2 regions of the Streptomyces changanensis genome follow, and region 1 is predicted to be linked to the other one. Evidence: riboswitches for the same ligand, from Rfam matches in the RefSeq annotation. Region 1 holds a riboswitch; the other holds the start of a gene.

What was found. A riboswitch is a leader RNA that binds a small molecule or an ion and turns the genes downstream of it on or off. The one in region 1 is predicted to bind glycine.
Region 2: it holds a riboswitch for glycine, as region 1 does, so the genes downstream of both, gcvP (aminomethyl-transferring glycine dehydrogenase) here and gcvT (glycine cleavage system aminomethyltransferase GcvT) in region 1, are expected to answer to the same signal.

The regions. Positions count from the first base shown of each region.
Region 1 is NZ_CP102332.1:4,742,414-4,745,811, forward strand. It holds gene glyA (serine hydroxymethyltransferase) at 1-247, opposite strand, end outside; gene gcvH (glycine cleavage system protein GcvH) at 282-656, opposite strand; gene gcvT (glycine cleavage system aminomethyltransferase GcvT) at 730-1,845, opposite strand; glycine riboswitch at 2,010-2,106, opposite strand; gene NRO40_RS21105 (AAA family ATPase) at 2,256-2,909, shown strand; gene NRO40_RS21110 (enhanced serine sensitivity protein SseB) at 3,330-3,398, shown strand, end outside.
Region 2 is NZ_CP102332.1:860,189-863,586, reverse strand. It holds gene NRO40_RS03725 (DNA polymerase IV) at 1-950, shown strand, start outside; gene NRO40_RS03720 (PRC-barrel domain-containing protein) at 851-1,243, opposite strand; glycine riboswitch at 1,357-1,455, shown strand; gene gcvP (aminomethyl-transferring glycine dehydrogenase) at 1,642-3,398, shown strand, end outside.

The DNA.
Region 1 (3,398 bases):
TGATGCGGTCGATCGCGATCTGCTCGACCACGTCGACGTGCTCGCAGCCGCCGTAGTAGCGGCGGCCCGGGTAGCCCTCGGCGTACTTGTTGGTGAGGACGGAGCCCTGGGCCTCCATGACGGCCACCGGAGCGAAGTTCTCCGAGGCGATCATCTCCAGGGTGTCCTGCTGGCGGCGGAGCTCGGCGTCGACGGCGGCGGCGACGTCCGGGTCCAGCTCGTGGAGAGGGGTGTTCAGAAGCGACATCACGCGGTCCCTAAGGGTGTGGGTGTCGGGCTGGTCAGCCGGCGAACTCGGTGTACTCGTCGGCGGAGAGCAGGTCCTGCGGCTCGTCCGTGACGCGCACCTTGAACAGCCAGCCGCCCTCGAACGGAGCGGTGTTCACCAGCGACGGGTCGTCCACGACCGCCTGGTTCGCCTCGACGACCTCACCGGTCACGGGCGAGTACAGGTCGCTGACGGACTTGGTGGACTCCAGCTCACCACAGGTCTCGCCGGCGGTGATCGTGGCGCCGACCTCGGGGAGCTGGACGTACACGACGTCGCCCAGGGCGTTCGCCGCGTGCTCCGTGATGCCGACCGTCGCGACGCCGTCCTCGGCGGGCGACAGCCACTCGTGCTCCTTGCTGTAGCGCAGCTGCTGGGGGTTGCTCATGAGCTGAATTCTCCTGTACGCGCGGGAGTGGTGGTGAACGGGGGAGTCGTGCGGGTGACGGGTGTGCCGGGCGTCACTTCTGACGCTTGTAGAACGGCAGCGCCACCACGTCGTACGGCTCATGGGTACCGCGGATGTCGACGCCGACCCCGCTCGTACCCGCCTCGGCGTACGCGGCGTCCACGTACGCCATGGCGATCGGCTTGCCGAGGGTGGGGGAGGGGGCGCCCGAGGTGACCTCGCCCACCACGGTGCCGTCGGCGACCACGGACATCCCGGCGCGCGGCACCCGGCGACCCTGGGCGACCAGGCCGACGAGCCGGCGCGGCGGGGCGGTCGCGGCGCGCTCGGCGGCGGCTTCGAGCGCCTCGCGGCCGACGAAGTCGCCCTCCTTCTCGAACTTCACGACCCGGCCCAGGCCCGCGTCGAACGGCGTCAGCGCGGTCGTCAGCTCGTGCCCGTACAGCGGCATGCCCGCCTCCAGGCGCAGCGTGTCGCGGCAGGACAGCCCGCAGGGGATCAGGCCGACGGGGGCGCCGGCCTCCGTCAGCGCCCGCCACAGCCGCTCGGCGTGCTCCGGCGCGGTGAACAGCTCGAAGCCGTCCTCACCGGTGTAACCCGTACGGGCGATCAGCGCGGGGACGCCCGCGACGGTGCCGGGCAGGCCCGCGTAGTACTTCAGCCCGTCGAGGTCGGCGTCGGTGAGGGACTTCAGGATGCCGGGGGACTCGGGGCCCTGCACGGCGATCAGCGCGTACGCGTCGCGGTCGTCGCGCACCTCGGCGTCGAAGCCGGCCGCGCGCTCCGTCAGGGCGTCCAGCACCACCTGGGCGTTGGAGGCGTTGGCGACGACCATGTACTCCTGCTCGGCGAGCCGGTACACGATCAGGTCGTCGAGGATGCCGCCGTCCTCGCGGCAGATCATGGTGTAGCGGGCGCGGCCCACGCCGACGCCGCCGATGTTGCCGACCAGCGCGTGGTCCAGCAGGGCGGCCGCCTGGGCGCCGGTCACGGTGATCTCGCCCATGTGGGAGAGGTCGAACAGGCCCGCGCGGGTGCGTACGGCGGTGTGCTCGTCGCGCTCGCTGGCGTACCGCAGCGGCATGTCCCAGCCGGCGAAGTCGGTCATGGTCGCGCCCAGCGAACGATGCAGCGCATCGAGGGCCGTGCGGCGGGGGGAAGTGCTCATGGAAAGGGCTCCCAGGTCCGGGGCATGGGTGGCGAGGACACGTCCTCCCCATCTGTCATCGGAACCTGAGAGGTTCGCCGTGACCCCGTGCGGGGCGCGGCTTGCACCTTGGGTGGAGCCGCGCGGCCCCGGCGTGCGGGGGACGGCTCGCTTTTCAGATCTGCCTCATCCGTGCGGTGCGGGGCCTGAGAGATTCAAGGGAGGAACTTGCTCCTTCGGCGCCCGGGCCACGGGGGCCCGGAACTCTCCCGCGCGGATTCGATCGGCCGGTATGCGGTTGTCGGCGCGCACATCATCGCACGAGGGTCCGGATCGGCAAACCCTCGACCGGCGGCAAATCACTTGTGTCCCATTGCCGTTTCTTTACACTTCTTGGGCAGGCTGTGGGGGAGCCGAGCCCGGGAGGGGCCATGACGTTGCAGCGGTCCGGCGCTTACGCCACGACCGCGGGGGTACCGGCGCCGCCGGCGCTGCCCGCCCGTACGACCGCCGCCCCGGTCCTGCGCGACCTGCGCGAGCGCGGCGGGCGGGTCCCGCGCGAGCTGCTCTTCGGGGAGGGGGACGTGGTCGTAGTCTCCGGTCTTCCCGGCAGCGGCAAGTCCACACTCATCCGTTCCGCGGCCGCCGACCGCGCCGTCGACTCGCAGGACGTCCGCGAGCGCTGGGAGCGGCGCATGCCGCGCCTCCTCCCGTACGCCCTGTACCGGCCGCTCGTCCGCGTCGCCCACTACGCCGGGCTGCTGCGGCGGCTGCGCGACGGCGGGGGCGTCGTCGTCCACGACTGCGGCACCCAGTCCTGGGTGCGCCGCTGGCTCGCCCGCGACGCCCGTCGCCGGGGCCGTTCCCTGCACCTGCTGCTCCTCGACGTCGACGCCCCCACCGCCCGCGCCGGCCAGCGGGAGCGGGGCAGGGGCGTGTCCTCGTACGCCTTCGCCCGGCACCGCAGGGCCGTCGGGCGCCTGGTGCGCGACGCCGAGCGGGGGCACCTGCCGGCGGGCTGCGCCTCCGCCGTCCTCCTCGACCGCGACGCCGCCTCGGCCCTCACCCGCATCCACTTCCGCTGACCCGCCTCGCCCCGCGCGGGCCCGCGTCCGGCCGCCTCGCCCCCGCCGGCCCGCGTCCCGTCGAGCTGCCGCCCGCCCGCTTCCGTCGTTCCGGTCGACCCGGCTCCCGCCATCTCGCCGCCCGTCGGCTCGCGTCCCGCCACCGCCCGTCCCGCCACCTCGCCGCCCGTCGGCTCGCCCGTCACCTCGCCTCCCGCCGGCCCGCCTCCCGCCGGGCCGCGTCCCCCGGCCGACCCGTCCCGTGGACGCCCCGCCACCGGGCCGCCCCGGCACCGGGCCGCCCCGGCACCGGGCCGCCCCGGCACCGGGCCGCCCCGGCACCGGGCCGCCCGCCCGGGCCCGGGGCGCCGGTGCCCCGTACGCCCCGCGCTAGGGTGCTGCGGCACGCACCGGACGGACCGGAAGGACGCACGAACGCCCGTGGACACGACAGCCGCAGCCGTCGACACCGCATGGCCCGCCAACGAGCTGGAGGAGGTCCTCTCCGCC
Region 2 (3,398 bases), 3.9 Mb from region 1:
TCTCCGTGGAGGACACCTTCGACGTCGACCTCCACGACCGGGTGCGCGTGCGCTGGGAGGTCGAGCGGCTCGCCGAGCGGTGCGTGCGCCGGCTGCGGGACGCGGGGCGCTCGGGCCGGACGGTGGTGCTGAAGGTGCGGCGCTACGACTTCTCGACGCTGACCCGCTCCGAGACGCTGCGCGGGCCGACCGACGACCCCGTCGTGGTCCGCGAGGCCGCCGCCCGACTGCTCGACGCCGTGGACACCACCGGCGGGGTCCGGTTGCTCGGGGTCGGCGTGAGCGGTCTGGCCGACTACACGCAGGAGGACCTGTTCGCCCAGGCGGCCGTCGGGGAGGCCCCGGCCGTCGGTGGGTCCGCCGCCGGTACGGAGGGCGCCACGGGCGCGGGCCGTACGGCAGCCGACGCCCCGGGGCCGCCGGCGGGCGGCCCCGTCGTGCCCGGAGGTGCGGTGGCGCCGGCAGGCGCGGTGGCACTCGGCGGTACGACGCCGTCCGGAGGTCGGGGGCCGGAGGGAGGCGCGGACGCGGGCGGCGGGGTGCCGCACACGGGCGGTGGGGTCCGGGAGGAGGAAGGCGGGCCGGCGCCCGCGCCCGGGGCGTCCGACACGGGAGCCGGGGGCTCGGGGCCGGGCGAGGGGGGTCCGGCGCCGGCCGCCGAGCGGCGGTGGGCCGCCGGTGCCGACGTCCGGCACGCCGTCCACGGGCCCGGCTGGGTGCAGGGAAGCGGGCTCGGGCGGGTCACCGTGCGGTTCGAGCACCCCGGATCGGCCCCGGGCCGGGTGCGCACCTTCCGCACGGACGACCCCGAGCTCGAGCCCTCCGACCCGCTGCCGCTGGTACCGGGCGGTCAGCCCCCCGCGCCCGCGGAGCCGCCCACCTCCCGCTCCGGCGGCGGCGCGGCGGGCGGCGGCCCGGGGGAGGGCGCGGGCGGCAGGGCGATGCCGTAGTGGCGGTACAGCTGCACCTCCTGCTCCGGGGAGAGGTGCCGCCCCACACCGAAGTCCGGCGCGTCCTTGACGAGGGCCCGTTCGTAGGGGACGTGCAGGCCGTCGCCGACGAGGTCGCTGGGTTCCAGGGGGACGAAGGCGTCGCGGCCGAAGAGGCCGGTGCGCACGGCGGCCCACTCCGGGACGCCCGTCGCGTCGTCGAGGTACACCTCGTCCACCGTTCCGATCTTGCGGCCGTCGCGGTCGAACGCCTTGCGCCCGATCAGGCTGCGCGGGTCGATGTCGCTCTGCACGGTTCCTCCAGCCGGTCACAACGGGGCCGTGAACACTACGAAAGGGCACAACCGTGACCTCGGCCACTCGAGGGATCGCCCCGGAACGTCGCTGGTAGGCTGGCATTGGCCGCTGACCCCGCGCGGGAGAGTCCTCCGGAGAAACCTTCCGGAGGCGCCGAAGGAGCAAATCCTCCCCGGAATCTCTCAGGCCCCTGTACCGCGCGGACGAGGTCACTCTGGAAAGCAGGGCGGGCGTCGGACGGCACCCGCTCTCACCGACGGTGAAAGCCGTGCCGCCTCCCGTCGGGGTGCGCGCACGGCGAAACTCTCAGGTTGAGATGACAGAGGGGGAGGCCGTCCGGGCACCCGCGCCAAGGTGCCCCTCGCAGGTCGCTACGACCAGGAGGCCCCCGTACATGACCGCCAACCGCACCCCGCTCTCCCAGCTCGAGCGAGGCATCCCCTTCGAGCAGCGCCACATCGGCCCTGACGACGAGGCCCGCGCCAAGATGCTCGCCCAGGTCGGCTACGGCTCGCTCGACGAGCTCACGGCGGCCGCGGTGCCGGACGTGATCAAGAGCGCCGAGGCCCTGGGCCTGCCCGACGCCCGCACCGAGGCGGAGGTCCTCGCCGAACTGCGTTCCCTCGCGGACCGCAACCAGGTGCTGGCCCCGATGATCGGCCTCGGGTACTACGGCACCTTCACCCCGCCGGTCATCCTCCGCAACGTCATGGAGAACCCCGCCTGGTACACGGCGTACACCCCGTACCAGCCGGAGATCTCGCAGGGCCGTCTGGAGGCGCTGCTGAACTTCCAGACCGTGGTCGCCGACCTGACGGGTCTGCCCACCTCCGGCGCGTCCCTCCTCGACGAGGGCACCGCCGCCGCCGAGGCCATGTCCCTGGCCCGGCGCGTCGGCAAGGTCAAGAACGGCGTCTTCCTGGTCGACGCCGACGCCCTGCCGCAGACCATCGCCGTCATCGAGACCCGCGCCGAGCCCACCGGTGTCGAGGTCGTCGTCGCGGACCTGAGCGAGGGCATCCCCGCCGAGGTCGCCGAGCGGGGCGTCTTCGGCGTCCTGCTCCAGTACCCGGGCGCCTCCGGTGCCGTCCGCGACCTCAAGCCGCTCATCGACGCCGCGCACGAGCTCGGCGCCGTCGTCACCGTCGCCGCCGACCTGCTCGCGCTGACGCTCCTCACCCCGCCCGGGGAGCTGGGCGCCGACATCGCCGTCGGCACGACCCAGCGCTTCGGCGTGCCGATGGGCTTCGGCGGCCCGCACGCCGGCTACATGGCCGTGCGCGACACCTTCGCCCGCAGCCTGCCAGGCCGCCTCGTGGGCGTCTCCGTCGACGTCGACGGCAACCGTGCCTACCGCCTCGCCCTGCAGACCCGCGAGCAGCACATCCGCCGCGAGAAGGCCACGAGCAACATCTGCACCGCGCAGGTGCTCCTCGCCGTCATGGCCGGCATGTACGCCGTCTACCACGGCCCCGACGGGCTGAAGGGCATCGCCCTGCGCACCCACCGCTACGCGGCGATCCTCGCGGCCGGGCTGCGCGCCGGCGGTGTCGAGGTCGTCCACGACACCTTCTTCGACACGGTCACCGCGCGTGTGCCCGGCGCCGCCGCCCAGGTCGTCGCCGCCGCCCGCGAGGGCGGCGTCAACATCCACCCGGTCGACGCCGACCACGTCTCCGTCTCCTGCGACGAGACCACCGGCCGCGCCCAGCTCGCGGCCGTCTGGGACGCCTTCGGCGTGCGCGGCGACATCGACGCCCTCGACGCCGAGACCGCCGACGCGCTGCCCGCGGCGCTGCTGCGCACCGACGCGTACCTGACGCACCCGGTGTTCCACGCGTACCGCTCCGAGACGTCGATGCTCCGCTACCTGCGCCGGCTCGCCGACCGCGACTACGCGCTGGACCGCGGCATGATCCCGCTCGGCTCCTGCACGATGAAGCTGAACGCCACCACGGAGATGGAGCCGGTCACCTGGCCGGAGTTCGGCCAGCTGCACCCCTTCGCCCCCGCCGAGCAGGCGCAGGGATACCTCACGCTCATCCGCGAGCTGGAGGAGCGCCTCGCCGAGGTCACCGGCTACGACAAGGTGTCGCTCCAGCCGAACGCCGGTTCGCAGGGCGAGCTGGCCGGTCTCCTCGCCGTGCGCGC